One region of the Metabacillus sp. 113a genome, then DNA from elsewhere that is predicted to be linked to it. Evidence: riboswitches for the same ligand, from Rfam matches in the RefSeq annotation. Region 1 holds a riboswitch; each other region holds the start of a gene.
What was found. A riboswitch is a leader RNA that binds a small molecule or an ion and turns the genes downstream of it on or off. The one in region 1 is predicted to bind S-adenosylmethionine.
Positions count from the first base shown of each region.

Region 2: it holds a riboswitch for S-adenosylmethionine, as region 1 does, so the genes downstream of both, ACQCVE_RS18070 (Na+/H+ antiporter NhaC family protein) here and msrA (peptide-methionine (S)-S-oxide reductase MsrA) in region 1, are expected to answer to the same signal.
Region 3: it holds a riboswitch for S-adenosylmethionine, as region 1 does, so the genes downstream of both, mtnK (S-methyl-5-thioribose kinase) here and msrA (peptide-methionine (S)-S-oxide reductase MsrA) in region 1, are expected to answer to the same signal.

Region 1 covers NZ_JBNILJ010000014.1:23,605-28,775, forward strand. The annotation lists gene ACQCVE_RS15975 (alpha/beta hydrolase) at 1-264, opposite strand, end outside; gene ACQCVE_RS15980 (UDP-N-acetylmuramoyl-tripeptide--D-alanyl-D-alanine ligase) at 343-1,722, opposite strand; gene ACQCVE_RS15985 (D-alanine--D-alanine ligase) at 1,820-2,911, opposite strand; gene ACQCVE_RS15990 (thioredoxin family protein) at 3,109-3,426, shown strand; SAM riboswitch class I at 3,551-3,666, shown strand; gene msrA (peptide-methionine (S)-S-oxide reductase MsrA) at 3,756-4,292, shown strand; gene ACQCVE_RS16000 (FAD-dependent oxidoreductase) at 4,386-5,171, shown strand, end outside.
Region 2 covers NZ_JBNILJ010000020.1:1,271-6,441, reverse strand. The annotation lists gene ACQCVE_RS18085 (GerAB/ArcD/ProY family transporter) at 1-590, shown strand, start outside; gene ACQCVE_RS18080 (hypothetical protein) at 562-831, shown strand; gene ACQCVE_RS18075 (acyltransferase) at 910-2,022, opposite strand; gene ACQCVE_RS18070 (Na+/H+ antiporter NhaC family protein) at 2,471-3,814, opposite strand; SAM riboswitch class I at 3,902-4,006, opposite strand; gene ACQCVE_RS18065 (GNAT family N-acetyltransferase) at 4,203-4,871, opposite strand; gene ACQCVE_RS18060 (DUF3889 domain-containing protein) at 4,932-5,171, opposite strand, start outside.
Region 3 covers NZ_JBNILJ010000005.1:87,836-93,006, forward strand. The annotation lists gene ACQCVE_RS10525 (methylated-DNA--[protein]-cysteine S-methyltransferase) at 1-290, shown strand, start outside; gene ACQCVE_RS10530 (metalloregulator ArsR/SmtB family transcription factor) at 660-1,241, shown strand; gene mtnA (S-methyl-5-thioribose-1-phosphate isomerase) at 1,400-2,464, opposite strand; gene mtnK (S-methyl-5-thioribose kinase) at 2,482-3,672, opposite strand; SAM riboswitch class I at 3,769-3,931, opposite strand; gene ACQCVE_RS10545 (carbon-nitrogen family hydrolase) at 4,132-4,935, opposite strand; gene ACQCVE_RS10550 (pyridoxal phosphate-dependent aminotransferase) at 5,037-5,171, shown strand, end outside.

The DNA.
Region 1 (5,171 bases):
AGCCAGATAGGAAGCGATCATGCCTCCCATGGAAAAACCAATAACATATACTTCCCCGCAATGCTCCAAAAGGCTCTTCAATTCTTCTTCCGCACAGTCAATCCAGTTTTCAAAAGCAATTCCTTTGAGCGAGTCCGAATCGCCGTGCCCCGGAAGGCATGGCGTTCGAACCTCCCAATCGGTATTCTTTCTGACATAATCAGCAAGCGGCTCTACCTCATAGGGGGCACCCGTAAATCCATGTATGAACAGACAGCCATTCATCCTATCCCTCCCATAATAAACCTCATATACAGGTTTACCCGTCCGGGGAGAAAATAAAAATGTTTTCCGGGGCTTTTTTTATTCCTTCTCTTCTTTTAGTGCCTCTACCGCTTCTTCCAGCCTCATGCCTCTTGATGCCTTGACAAGGAACAGGTCACCTGGCCGGGCAAATCGTTTTACGGCAGCAATCAGATCCGACTTATCTGTAAAGCTTTCTACCTCTCCAGCAGATAATTTCCTTGCCGCTCCCTCTGCTATCTTTTCGCCGAGGACTCCATAGGTGAACACACGGTCGATTTTGCCTTTGGTGATATGTTCGCCTGTTTCCAGATGAAATTCAGCCTCATTTTCACCCAGCTCAAGCATATCCCCAAGAATCAGGATTTTACGTGCATATCCCTCAAGATCTTCTGTTAGCGTAATCGCAGCCTTCATCGAGGTGGGGCTTGCATTGTATGCATCATTAATGACGGTCCAGCCTTTAGCACATTTAGTCAGCTCAAGTCTCATAGAAGTCATGGCAAGCTTGCTTAATCCGCTTTTGATATCCGAATCACTAACCCCCAAATGACGGGCGGCCGCAATCGCGGCAAGCGCATTCCATACGTTATGCTTTCCCAGAACCGGAATCATAAACCGTTCTCCCCCGGGCTGTACGGTAAACGCCACACCTTCATCTGACTGAACGATGTCTGCCGGATATAAGCTGTTGGTGGCCTTATCTCCGAAGGTGACGGTTTTTATCTCCATTAAAGGCACTCTTTCCTGAAGCAAAGGTTCATCTCCAAAATAAAAAAGAATTCCATCCTCCTTTAAGCCGGAAACTATTTCAAGCTTTGCTTCTGCAATGCCTTCTCTGGAACCAAGTTCCATCATGTGGGATTCTCCGATATTGGTGATGATGGCTGCATCCGGGCAGGCAAGATTTGATAAAAACTCAATTTCGCCCCGGGAGCTCATCCCCATCTCCAGCACGGCCACTTCCGTATCCTCCGGCATGGAAAGCAGGGTGAGAGGAAGTCCGATATGGTTGTTAAAATTCCCTTTAGTTTTATGTACTTTATACGCTGAAGAAAGTGCAGAGGCGAGCAGATCCTTGGTGGTCGTTTTTCCATTGCTCCCCGTTACTCCGGCTATCTTGACGTTAAGCTGTTCTTTGTAGGATTTAGCCAATGTCTGGAGTGCTACGAGCGTATCGTCCACAAAAATCACAGGGGCATTTTCAGGCGGATTCGGCTCGTTCCTATCCCAAAGGACAGCTTCTGCACCTTCACTGATAGCCTTGCCGGCAAAGCGGTGGCCGTTAAAGTTTTCCCCTGTAATCGGTACAAACAGCGAGCCGGGGAGGATGCTCCGCGAATCGGTCGAAACACCGTTTACGGATTTTTCTTCAAAAGAATCAGACAGGCCTTCTCCGCCCGCCATCCTTTGAATATCTTTTAATGTTCTTTGTATCATACGGTTATCTCCCTTCAGAAAGAGGCCGGCTTCCCTCTGCCTCAATGAACCTCCTGAAGCAGACTCAATAGGCAGCGGGCAGCCAGCCGCTCAATGATTAAAATGTATGCTTAATCTGCTGTTTCTCTTCATGCCGTTCAATGGCCAGGGAAACGAGTTTTTCTATAAGCTGAGGGTATTCAAGACCGGTGTGCTTCCAAAGCAGCGGGAACATGCTGAACGGGGTGAAGCCCGGCATCGTATTAACCTCATTTATTAAAGCTCTGCCATCCTCAGTCAAAAAGAAGTCGGCACGCACAAGACCTGAGCCATCGATTGCTTTAAAGGCTGCAACGGCCATTTTTTCAATCATCTCGTATTCACTGTCCGTCACTTTAGCCGGAATCATCATATCGGTGTCACCGTCAACGTATTTCGCTTTATAATCGTAGAATTCCTTTTTAGGAGCGATTTCTCCTGTTACGGAACATTGCGGTTCATCATTTCCGATTACCCCTACTTCAATTTCGCGTCCAATGATTCCTTCTTCAATGATAATTTTACGGTCATAGGAGAAAGCTTCCTCAAAAGCCGCTTCCAGCTCTTCACGGTTTTTGCATTTGCTGATTCCAACGCTTGAGCCAAGATTAGCGGGTTTTACAAAGCATGGGTAGCCGAGGTTGTTTTCAACCTTCGCATAAACAGTTTCCGGATCTTTTTTCCATTCGCTGCGGATCAGCCATACATAATCGGCTTGCGCAAGACCAGCCTGGGCAAATAGATTTTTCATAACGACTTTATCCATGCCCGCCGCTGAAGCAAGCACTCCGTTTCCAACGTACGGAAGGTTCATCAGTTCAAGCATGCCCTGGATCGTTCCATCTTCCCCATTAGGTCCATGAAGAAGCGGAAAAATGACATCAAACGGCTTCTCCTCCTGGTCAGCAGATGCAGACGGAAACAGCTCTGCATTCAGAGCAGACGGCATAATCGCCTTCCCTTCAGAATCGCCAAGCTTCAGGGCAGATACACTGGATGCCGGCTCATACAGCTGTGCACCGCGGATCCATTCTCCCTTTTCTGTAATATAAATAGGATGTATATCAAATTGCTTGAGATCCAGCGCTTTAATAACAGCAAGTGCTGTTTGCAATGAGACTTGATGTTCTGCGGATTTTCCACCGTATACAAGCCCGAGTTTAATTTTCATGTTTTATTTCCCCCTCAATCTATCACGTACACGTTTTTTTCATCACTCTTCCTATTTTATCATTTTCCAGCCTGTTTGTTATCTTTGGCCCTGCAATTCTTTTATAGCATTCGAACATCTGTAAACTTTTGTGCGAAATCAAAATGTCGTTTATTTCTGCAGTTTGTATTAAAATAGTGGCAGGAGGGATTATGCATATGGAAAAAATTACATCAACCGAACAATTCGAAAAGCTCATTTCATCTGATAAGGAAGTTCTCGTTAAATTCTTCGCTGACTGGTGTCCCGATTGCACGCGAATGAACTTTTTCATTGATGAAATTCTTGAAGAATATAAGGACTTTCAATGGTTCGAGATCAATAAGGATGAGTTCCCTGAAATAGCTGAAAAATATCAGGTTATGGGAATTCCAAGCATTCTTATTTTCAAAAACGGCGAAAAGCTCGGTCACTTGCACAGCGCCAATGCCAAAACACCTGATCAGGTTCGTGAATTTCTTACAGAAAAACTTTAAGCACAAGCTCCGGCTTGTGTTTTTTGCTTTCCGATCAAACAACCTTTTGCCCGGGTTGGGCAGCACGAGTAAGAATCCTTGACTTTCCTTTCAATCAGTTTTATGCTCGTTTTAATTTCATTCACTCTTATCGAGAGAGGCGGAGGGACATGGCCCTGCGAAGCCTCGGCAGCGGATCACGGCAAATGTGAAACCGTGCTAATTCCTGCGGGCATATGCTTTTTGCCCGGCAGATGAGAGAAGAGCCGGTCTGCTTTTCAGATTATTCCCCCCTCTTCTGCTCAGGAAGAGGGGTTTTTACAGTTTCTTAAATCAAAGGAGGAAAAGACATGACTGCCATTCAAATTGAAACGGCAACATTTGCGGGAGGCTGCTTTTGGTGCATGGTAAAACCATTTGATGAACTTCCCGGAATTCACGGGATCGTTTCCGGATACACAGGCGGGCACATCGATAACCCATCATACGAGCAAGTAAAATCCGGAACATCAGGGCACGCCGAAGCCGTTCAAATCCGGTACAATCCAGAGGTTTTCCCATACGAAAAACTGCTTGAGCTCTACTGGCAGCAAATTGACCCTACGGATGATGAGGGCCAATTTATCGACCGCGGGGAATCTTACCGGGCCATTATTTTCTATCATACGGAAGAACAGCGCCAGGCTGCCGAAGCTTCAAAACAGCTCCTGGCTGAAAGCGGAAAATTTAAAGAACCGATCGTAACCCCAATCAAGGAAGCAAGTGCCTTCTATCCGGCTGAAGAGCATCATCAGGGCTTTTACAAAAAAAACCCTGAAAAATACAAGCAGGAGCGTGAGGAATCCGGACGCGAGGCTTTTATCAGTCAGAATTGGAAAAATCGTTAAGAGTGCGGAAATCCGCACTCTTTTTATTTTGGTACATGATTTTCTTGATGTTGGAAAAATTATCTTAGAGTACATATCGAAGGAGGCTTTCCCTTGTCTACTAAATCAATCCCTTCATCCCCTGAACCTTTTTGGAGAGAATCAGCCGGGCTTCCCTCCTTTCCAAAGCTTGATAAAAATCTCGATACGGATGCAGTTGTTGTCGGAGGCGGCATCACCGGAATCACAGCTGCCTACTTACTTGCCAAAGAAGGAGTTAACGTCGTCCTGCTTGAAGCCGATGGGCTGCTGAACGGAACAACCGGCCATACAACAGCCAAAATCACCACCCAGCATGACCTGATTTATGATGAGCTGATTCAGCATATCGGGGAAGAAAAAGCAAAAAAATACTTTGCTGCGAACCATGAGGCGCTCGAGTTTATGAGAGATTACGCAGCAGGTGTTTCCTGTGATTTTTCAAACCAGGATGCCTATATTTATACAGCAGAGAGCAAAAATGCCACGAAGCTTGAAAAAGAATACAAAGCCTACGTCAAACTCGGAATCGATTGCGGGATGGCAGACTCAATCCCTTTTGACCTGCCTATTAAAAATGCCATTCTGATAAAAAATCAGGCCCAGTTCCACCCTCTTTCCTATTTAGGCCACATGACAGGTGAGCTGCAAAAGATGGGAGTGGAAATCTACGAAAATACAGTTGCCGTAGATGCGGAGGTTTTTGAGGGAGGAGCAAAGGTCAGAACGAGGGACGGCTTCGAAGTCAAGGCCAAGCACGCTCTTTCCTGCTCCCATTTTCCTTTTTTTGATGGAAACGGCTTTTATTTCGCACGAATGTATGCGGAAAGATCCTATGTCCTGGGCGTTAAAACAAGGAAG
Region 2 (5,171 bases), on a different contig from region 1:
CGCTTCCTCTTTTAAAAACGGTGTTTCCAACAGTCATGACCTTCCCATTTGGGGAAATGATTGTATTTACGATGTTTTATCCTCTTGTTCAAGAAGGCGCGAAGCTGATCAAAACAACACTGACCTCAATTTTTTTGGCCACACTGGTCCTGTGCACAACTGCCCTGCTTCATGTTTCCATCCTCGGAGCAGAAATGACGAAAAACTTTGTCTTTCCGATTCTTGCCACGGTCTCTCTCATCAACATTTCAGACTTTATCCAGAGGCTAGACTCCATCGTTGTCATTTTAATGATTATCGTGGGTTTTGTGAAAGTGTTTATGTTTTTCTATGCCGCACTTAGAAGTACGGTCGAGTTAACCGGCACAAATAACCCGGTGCCTCCCGCCCTGATTTATGGAATCGGAATCACCTTTGCCTCACTCTCTGTTGCCAACACTCAATATGAACATTTCCAGGAAGGTCTCAATTTTGTTCCATTTTTTCTCCACGTTCCCTTTCAGATGATCATTCCAGCTGTCCTGCTTTTCGTTCTTTGGCTGAAAAAAAGGAAAAAAGGTGATGCAGTTGACCATTATAAAGAAATTTAAAAGAGCATTAACAGAAATGAAAACGATAGCCTATTCACTTACGATCATAATCGTCCTTTTTATCGGGATTGCCTGTATTGATTTGTATCAGGGCTATTCGTGGAACATGATCATGAAAACGTTTACGCATGAGTTGAAAACGTCCTCCATGAACGATCTTTTCTCAATGTCCATTTTCCTCATTCTCATTATCATCTATCTTTATGTGACCTCGGTAAAGTCGGACAAAAAGAAATCTTGAAGATTGACCGCCGAATACAGCGGAGAAAAAGCCCAGTGCTTAATGCACTGAGCTTTTTCTTAAGGATTTATCCTTTTTTTAGGCTGGCTGTTTTACGCCATCTTGCGCTTTCGAGTGCTTACCGGAACCTGATTTTTTAATCTTCGGTACAGGCAGAAGATAAGTGGAAAGCGGCAGGAACGTAATAAGTCTAATCGCTGCTGCACACAGGACCGTGACAACGATAAACATTGGTGCTACATAAGCGAAGCTCCAGTACTGTTCAGGCAGATGTCTTGCAAGCAGATACAGGATCATTGGATGAATCAAATAAATTCCCATTGAATACTTCCCAAGGAGTACAAGCGGCTGCCGCACTGCTGCAAACTTTGAAAGCAGCGGGTACATGCCCACAATGGACACACACAGCAGCGGGATGTTTACCAGATTGGTTAATCTGCGGTTTGAAACGTAGCCGACTGTTTTGTACTCAATGACGCATCCAATAGTAACGGCAATTGTAACGAGCAGCATTGTAATCGGTCTTTTAACTGCGAAATCGCGGATGCCTTCCCAGTAATAGGCCATTAATCCTCCGAAAGCAAAGTAGAAAATCCAGACAGGCATAAACGCTTTGCTTGCGATAAACTCTCCAAGCGCCCCGTCGAACGGAGGCTGTATTCCATAAAGGTTATAACTGATAATAAGAGATACGAATGCAAAAACAATTATCAAGGATTGAGAGTTAAAAAGCTTTGCCAGCAGCGGAAAGATTAAATAAAACTGTAATACAATAGAGATGAAATAGAGATGGTAAAAGGACTCGCCTTCCAAAAACGTAATGATTTCTGTAGCTGGATCTGCAATGCCCTTGCCTGTGTACAAATACATCATATAGCGGTAGGCTACACTCCATAAAATAAACGGAATGATAACCTTTGCAAATCTTGACTTAATATATTTTCCAAATTGAAATCCTTTATTACGCACCTGTAAAAACAGCAAAAATCCGCTGATTACTGCAAATATAGGTGTTCCAAATCGTCCTACCTGATTTAAAAAGTGGGAAAACGCATCAAACTTTTCTCCATTCATGCCGTAGTAGGTAGCAGATACATGCACTGCCAGCACCCCCAGGCAAGCGAGGGCACGAAGGAAATGGATTTCAAATAAATAAGCTTTGCCGCTTTTCTTAATAGCCTCAGTTGACATTCTCATATCGCTCCTTTACTGAGTTAGTACTTTCCCATTCTAAACGATATCTGTCTATGTGTGTAAGACAAATTTGAAAAGCATGCTTTCGTACGGGAACCCCATAGAGGTCTTAAGATGGAGTGATGGGGCTGTAAGCGCAACCAAGCCCTGATTAAGCATGAGCACAAAGTCATCAGCTTTTTTTAAAAACTAAAAATGATGTGTTAGTCATTAATTGTTCCAGCGATAAAAATCATCAAAAATTTTTATAGGAACAGATATTTACAAAAAATCACGCATTTTGTCGAAACCTGTCGTCCGGAACAAGGTACCCATGACTGGCTGAAAAATTTCTATAGGCTCTCCATCCTGACTTTCCCTCTCGTCCCCGAGCCTATTTTGCATCACAAATTGATTTTTGTCAAAAAAATGGGCGATACTCCTGCCTCGTATCGCCCCTGAAAAATCAACTGTAATTTTCTCTTACATCAGCTGCATCGGAATCCTGCTTATTTGATTTAGGCTTCAGCTTCGGAAAGCCAAACGCAATAGCCAGAAGTCCGCAAACAAGTGTCAGCATCGGGTAGAACGTGTACGGGATGATGCTGAGCGGTGAGGCTTTAACAAGCTGAGCCCCCGCAAGCATCTGAGCCCCATAAGGAATCAGCCCCTGTACGCTGCACGAAAAGATATCGAGAATACTTGCAGATTTTCTGTTATCAATCCCGTACTGATCCGCAATGTTTTTGGCAAGCGGGCCTGCAGTAATGATAGAAATGGTATTATTTGCCGTTGATAGATTTGTTGCACCCACCAGACCGGCAATTCCAAGTTCTGCGCCTCTTTTTGATCGGATATTTTTCGTCATGGCATTTAGAATAAACTGAATTCCTCCATTGTGCTTGATCAGCTCAACCATTCCGCCAATCAAAACAGAGAGGATAATAAGTTCAGCCATTCCTGATACTCCGTCCATTAGCGATTGGGAAAAAGAAAGGATATTGAAGCTGCCATCGGAGAGTCCGATGATCGCGGTCAATACTATTCCCCCCCCAAGCACGGCAACAACGTTCAGTCCTGCCAGAGCTCCAATCAATACTCCAAGGTATGGGAGCATTTTAATGAAATTGAATTCCTTCGTTTCCACTGTGGAATCCATTCCTGCAGAGATCACAATCAAAATGATCGCTGTGACGACTGCTGCCGGCAAAACAATAAAGAAATTCGTTTTGAACTTATCCAGCATTTCTGTCTTCTGGGTTCTGACCGCCGCAATCGTAGTGTCGGATATGAAGGAGAGATTATCTCCGAACATTGCTCCTCCGATAACGGCAGCCACAGCAAGTGCTACAGGGATTTCAGTTTCCCCGCTGATTCCTGCTGCTATAGGGCCAAGAGCTGCGATCGTCCCCATTGATGTTCCCATTGAAAGGGAAACAAACGCTGCAATAATGAACAATCCTGCTACAAGAAAGCTCTGTGGAAAGTAGGTCAGAGCCAGGTTTACTGTCGATTCAACTGCTCCCATAGCTTTGGCCGATTCCGAAAAAGCACCTGCCAGGATGTAAATAAAGACCATAATCATAATATCCGGATGGCCGGCACCCTTTGCAAAGCGCTCAACCTTCGAATTCAGCGTTTCTTTTCTATTCATAAACAGCGCTGCGGCTACTGCGACCAAAATGGATACAACCATCGGCAGTTTATAAAAGTCCCCGGTGATCACACCTGCCGTAATAAAAAGGGCGATAAAAATCAGCAGCGGCAGCAGCGCCAGCGGATTTGCTTTTACTTCACGATTCACGTTCATTTTCCCACCTCGCATCAATTCTGTTCATAAAAAAGACCCCTTCTTATCCTTAAGAAGAGGCCTTAATACACAATAATCAGGACACTCTTCTCATCTTTCAAGCATTTGCTTGCTGGATTTGGCACAGCACTCTTAAAAAAGTCCGCTGCCGAGGCATCGCAGGGCCAGTCCCTCCGCCTCTCGTGATAAGAAGTTCGTAAATTTATGGGCATTTCATAAACAATCTTTTACTACCTTAAGGGCTGCACAAAAAAATGTCAAACCATAATTTTATTTTCTTAAAAAAATATTTACATGCTGTCATTCATGAAAGCCTTACCAAGCCTGCTGCAGCAACAGCAAGGATATATGTTAAAAAAGATGAATAGAAAACAGCAATAATTGCTATTTACTTTCCAGCAAAAGGATTCTTCCATTCCATCAATGCAGCATAATGGCATGATTCTTCATCCTCTAAATAGTTCCCCATGACCTTCAAAGGGGTGCGGCCGCACCTGAGCAAAAAGGTAAGGACCGGATCCTTTAACTCCCCGTTTACAACACCCTCTAAATACTCTTCAGGTTTCAGTTCATCTGACTTTTTATAGTAGCCCGGCATTCTTCCGCCTCCGAGCAAACGATCAAGCTTTTTATGTACAACCAATTCATAGGCAGAAAACATAAGCCAGCTCCCAAGCCCTGCCTTCCGGTATTGAGGTCTTACCCCTATATCCACAACATACAGCGTTCTGCCCTCTGAAACATGGCTGCCGATATAACCCCGGTCCGTCATATCATCCCACGTATGGTCCGGACCTTTCTCGTCATAATCAACTAAAAGGCTCGTCAGGGATCCTGCGAGCACTCCATCCACTTCAATGCATAGAGCTCCTTCCTGAAACAAGCGGATGTGGCTTTGAAGCTGCTCTTTGCTCCACAGGAGCTCGCTTGGAAAAGGAGGAGGAAAGCTCTCCCTCTGAATCCGGATCAATCCATCAAAGTCAGACTCATGATAGTTGCGGATAACAGCAGGCTTCGGACCTTGATCATCAAAAACGTAAAATTCTTTTTTATACATTTGCTTTCCCCCCCATAGTTACTTATTTATACCGCGATCAGCAGGAGGGAAAACCTGTGTTTACCGGTCGGATTCAGTGAATGTGACCGCTTTTACTTTCTGTGTGTCTTTCTCGAACTCCACGGTGACGAATAATCCAAACTCCCGGCTGTCCCTGCGCACCCATAGTTTGAATTTCTCTTTGGCGGTCCTTCCTGAATCTTCACGTCCTATATATAAATAATCCAGGAGCTTAGCGTCCGGGTATTTCTTTTTTGCCTCCTGAATGGCAATGCGCGACCATTTAGCATAAGCAGGCTC
Region 3 (5,171 bases), on a different contig from region 1:
ATCTGCCATTTAAATCCGAAGGGACTCCCTTTCAAATGCGTGTGTGGGAAGCATTAAAATTGATTCCATACGGAAGTTCCCTAAGCTATTCCGAAATTGCTGAAAAAGCTGGAAGCCCAAAAGCAGTTCGCGCCGTCGGACAGGCCAATAAGAACAATAAACTCCCGATTATCGTCCCGTGTCACCGGGTAATAGGAAAAAATAAATCTCTCACCGGTTATGCAGGGTCGAAAACAGACTTAAAAGCTGCGTTACTGGAGCTCGAAAAAACAGAATACAAAAAGGCATAATACAAAACACCGGATGACTAATCCGGTGTTTTGTATTGGAATGCTGGTTACCGGCTGCCAATTCCCGTTTTACCCGTGCATTGGCGCTTTGATTCACGCTGCCGGAAACTTGTCACAAATATGGAGCCGTGACATAGTATTTAACAAGGGTAAAAAAGTTTCCTGAGCGCAAGAAGGGGGAGGGATTACTGTGATCATCCGGCCGGCAAGAAATGTGAAAATTGCAGCCTGTGCAGCGCTGTTTAATAAGTGCAGCCTCATCTCAAAAGAACAGGCTCAAGCCATTATAAAGCTTCAGAAGTAATTGACAATAGAATACAAATAAGACTATTATCTAATTAGATATATATCTAATTATGAGGTGCATACATGCAATTAAACCGCTTAGTCCAATTTCATAAAGCAATGGGAGATGCAACAAGGCTAAAAATCATTGCCATCCTGGCAAACGGGCCTAAACACGGCCAGGCATTAGCAGGGATTCTCGGACTCACTCCGCCGACCATCACCCACCATCTTTCCAAACTGAAAGAAGTCAATCTGGTCCGTCAAGAAAGAGAAAAAAACACCATTTATTACTTTCTTCAAAGCAAGGTTATTGAAAATTATGCAAACGATATTGGAAAACTTATCAATGCTGAGGAGGAAAACAAAGTGAAGCAGCTAACGGGGGATCAGTTGAAAATTGTGCAAAATTATTTAACTAGTGAGGGGAAGTTTAAAACCATTCCATCCCAGCGCAAACGAAAGCTTATGGTTCTCTGCTATATTGCGAAAGATTTTGAAGCTGGGAAGAAGTATACAGAAAAAGAAGTGAATGAAGCGATCACCAAATATCATGAAGATTATGCCACCCTCCGGCGGGAAATGATTGTCAATGCAATCATGTACCGTGAAAACAGCATTTATGAGCTCAATCCAAAGGAGCTATGGGCAAAGATTGAAGAATGAACACTCAAATCTTTTATTGGGAGGATCCCCAGCTGCAAAGCTGATCCGGCTGAACAGCGTTCAGACATGCAAACCTGAGGATACATAAAAGCCGGCATCCTCAGTTTTTTCAGCTCTGATTGTTCCTCAGCATGCCCGTTCGAACGGATTCCCGGATTTCATACAGATGGTTCGGGTAAAAAAAGCTCTTCGATTTTAACGCTGTAATTTCCTCTCATGACCCCTTTTTCTGTCACTATGCCTGTTATCAGCTCTGCAGGAGTTACGTCGAAGGCAGGATTGAAGACCTGGACGCCGTCTGGGGATACTTGGGTTCCTGCTATATGAGTAATTTCCTTAGCGTCGCGTTCCTCAATTGGGATTTGTTCTCCGACTTCCATGTTTAAATCAAAAGTAGAGAGTGGGGCAGCAATATAAAACGGGATGCTGAAGGCATTTGCTAAAATAGCAAGATTGTATGTTCCAATTTTATTAGCGGTATCACCGTTTTTCGCAATGCGGTCTGCTCCTGTAATGATGGCGCTGATCTTCTTGTTTTTAATGGTAAAGGCAGCCATGCTGTCTGTAATCAAAGTAACATCGACCCCTGCCTGCATAAGCTCCCATGCAGTGAGTCTTGATCCCTGAAGCACCGGCCGGGTTTCACATGCAAACACTTGAAGCGGGAAATTTTGCTCCTTTGCCAAGTAGAAGGGAGCAAGCGCTGTTCCGTATCTGGCAGTCGCTATTGAACCTGCATTGCAGATGGTCAGGATCCGGTCGTTTTTAGAAAAGAGCTTTAACGCATGCTCTCCTATTTGTCTGCAGGTTTCTTCATCCTCTGCCTGAATTTGAATGGCCTCATGTATAAGATTGGTTTTTGCTTCATTCACTGATTGAACATTGCCGCATGATTTCAGAAGACGGTTAAGAGCCCAGGACAGATTTACGGCCGTTGGCCTCGACCCAGCTAAATATTCCTGCTCTTTTTTTAGCCGTTTCAGGAATAAACCAATTTCTGTTTCACTGTAGCGGGATGCAGAAAGGGCAAGCCCGAATGCTGCTGTTATTCCGATTGCCGGGGCGCCTCTCACTTTCAGACTTTGTATAGCCTCCCAAACGTCTTTTATGTTGTTCAGGCGAATGTATTCGGCTGCGGCCGGCAGTTTTTGCTGATCAAGCATGGAAATATAAGTATCCTTCCATTCAACTGAACGGGGTACGATGAAAGATGGCTGAAGCATGTTTATAGTCCTCCTAATCAGGGGGCAATAGCATGACGGAAAAACCGTTTGAGCTGCCCTGGTTCCGTAAGATTGCGCCGCTGCTTGATCAATTTTTTCCCAAGCTCCAGCGACTGAATTTTCACTTCTATTCTCCGGCTGTGCGGCTGGATGCCATCGAGGTCGGCCACATGGGCGAGGCCGATTGTCCTTCTGATCACCTCACAGCCCGCAAAGCCGATTGTATCCTCAAATATCTGCGCCAATGTATGTTCAAGATAGCCTTCCACTTCAGAGTAGCAGTCCAGACTGCTGTTTTTCCAAGCTTCTTTAAACACATCCGCAAATGTGTTCCATGCTGTTTCGATCGCATGAAACAGAAACTCCTGTTTATCCGGTTCACGGGATAGGGCATTAAGCAGGAGATTTCCAATAAACTGTCCTGGATCAAAGCCGATCGGGCCGAAGAACGCAAATTCAGGATCAATGACTTTCGTTTCTGTTTCTCCTGCAAAAATGCTTCCTGTGTGGAGGTCTCCATGCACTAAGGCATCCGCCTGCGTTAAAAATTTCTTTTTAAGCTTGGCAGCTTCCAGTTTTAAATGGGTGTCTGCCCAGATCTCTTCCGCCGCTTTCCGGAGCTCCGGTTCAAAGTCATTTGAATCATGATCGAAGAATGGATCGGTGAACACAAAGTCCTCTGTAATTTTACAAAGGTCAGGATTCGTAAATTGTTTAACAAGCTGTTTTTTCACATGAGGCTCAAGGGCGAAATCGCTCGTATAAAAGAGCGTCCTGGCCATAAATTCTCCAATGTGCTGAGCGAGATGCGGGAGCTGTTTTCCTTCGATCAATGCCTGCCTGGCAATTTGTAAGTGTGACAGGTCTTCCATTACAGTTACGGCTAGGGGCTGGTCGGTGTAATAGACCTCCGGGACAAGCCCTGGTGCAAGCTCTGCATGCTTAACGAGGGCGCTGCTTTCAATGCGTGCCCGGTCAAGGGTAAGCGGCCATGATTCACCGATTACCTTTGCGTATGGAAGAGCCTGCTTAACAATCACCCCTTTGCCTGATTTTGGATCATGTACTCTGAAAACAAGGTTCAAATTCCCATCGCCAATTTCCCTGCAGTGAAGAATCGTGTCTGGAACGAGGCCCAGCCTGACCGCGAGTGCCGCAGCGGCGGCTTCCGTTAACGGTTCATAAAATGCTGAATGTGGTATACCCAATTTTTTCGCCTCCTGAAAAGCCGTTTTTTAGATAAGTGCAAATACAAAAAGCCTCTTTCGTTTTGAGAAAGAGGCTTGAAGAGGCTGTCTCCGCACCTCTTATCTCCCAGAAAGCATAAAGCTTCTGACGGATTTAGCACCGTGCCTTTTGGAGCGTCTTGCTCCGGCGCTTCTTGCTGCGCCCCATTTCGCAATGGAATTACGGTCGGTTGCTGTTGGGGTCAACGGGCCAATTCCCTCTCCCAACTCTCGATAAGAGTATATGTGTTAGATTTTTTTGAATGTTTTAATTGTTTTGCAATCAATCATTGATGAAAATCTTACCAGCTCCACAATAAGTCTGTCAATCTTTTTTTAGTATGTTTTAAAGGCCCGGCATCAGAAAGAATCTGATAAAACCATTCATAAGCTTCAGGCTGAGTGATTTAACCCTTATATATAAAAAATTAAATAGGGAGGTCAGCTTTTAAAGAACGATTGGTACAATTCAGGCCGGCGGTCCTGAAATACGGGAATCTGTCTTCTGATTTCAGCAATTTCTGCGAAATCCAATTCAGCGCGGAGTGTTTCTGCTCCTTGCCCCGCCTCGGCCAAAACTGATCCCCATGGATCAATGATTATAGAATGTCCGGCAAATTTATTTTTGGGGTCGGACCCGCATCTGTTGCAGGCAACGACAAAGGCCTGATTCTCAATGGCTCTTGCTATGAGGAGCGCCCGCCAGTGGTTAAGGCGGAGGAGGGGCCATTCAGCGGCGACGAACAATACTTCTGCTCCATGGGCTGCATGATCCCGCATCCATTCAGGGAAGCGGATATCGTAGCATATAAAGCCTGCGCATTGGATTCCATCCAGAGAAAAAAGTCCGCTGCTTTTGCCGCCTGTCAAATAATGGTGTTCATCCATCAGTTTAAATAAATGAATTTTGCTGTATTCATGTACCAGCTCTCCGCTCCTGCTGAAAATGAGCATTGTATTTGTTATCTCTTTACCGGACTTTTTGGCAATGGACCCTGCCACCAGGTGGACATGGTGCTCTCTAGCCAAGGCCGAAAGAAAAGCCTTCGAGTCCCTTCCTGCCGGGTCCGCAATCTCATCCAGTCTTGTCAAATCGTATCCAGTGTTCCATAATTCGGGTAATACAAGAATGTCCGGCGGATTGACTTTAACGGCTTCCCTGATCGCAGCTGCCGCTCTTTTTTTATTTTCTTCCGGATTGCCGAATGCGATATCAAATTGGATGCACGCAATTGACTGTTTCACTTTGACCCCCGCTTTCAATCAGAATTTTCTTTACTTTTCTGTATTAACACTATATGATTTGTGACTATCATTTCAAGAATTTTTCGAGAAGGTGGAATAGAATGACATATTTTGAACCATCCCGCTTACTAAGACGGCTTCCTGAGCAATTTTTCGCTGCCTTGTCTTTAAAAGCAGCTGAAAAGATTAAAGAGGGCTGTGACATCATCAATCTGGGCCAGGGAAACCCGGATCAG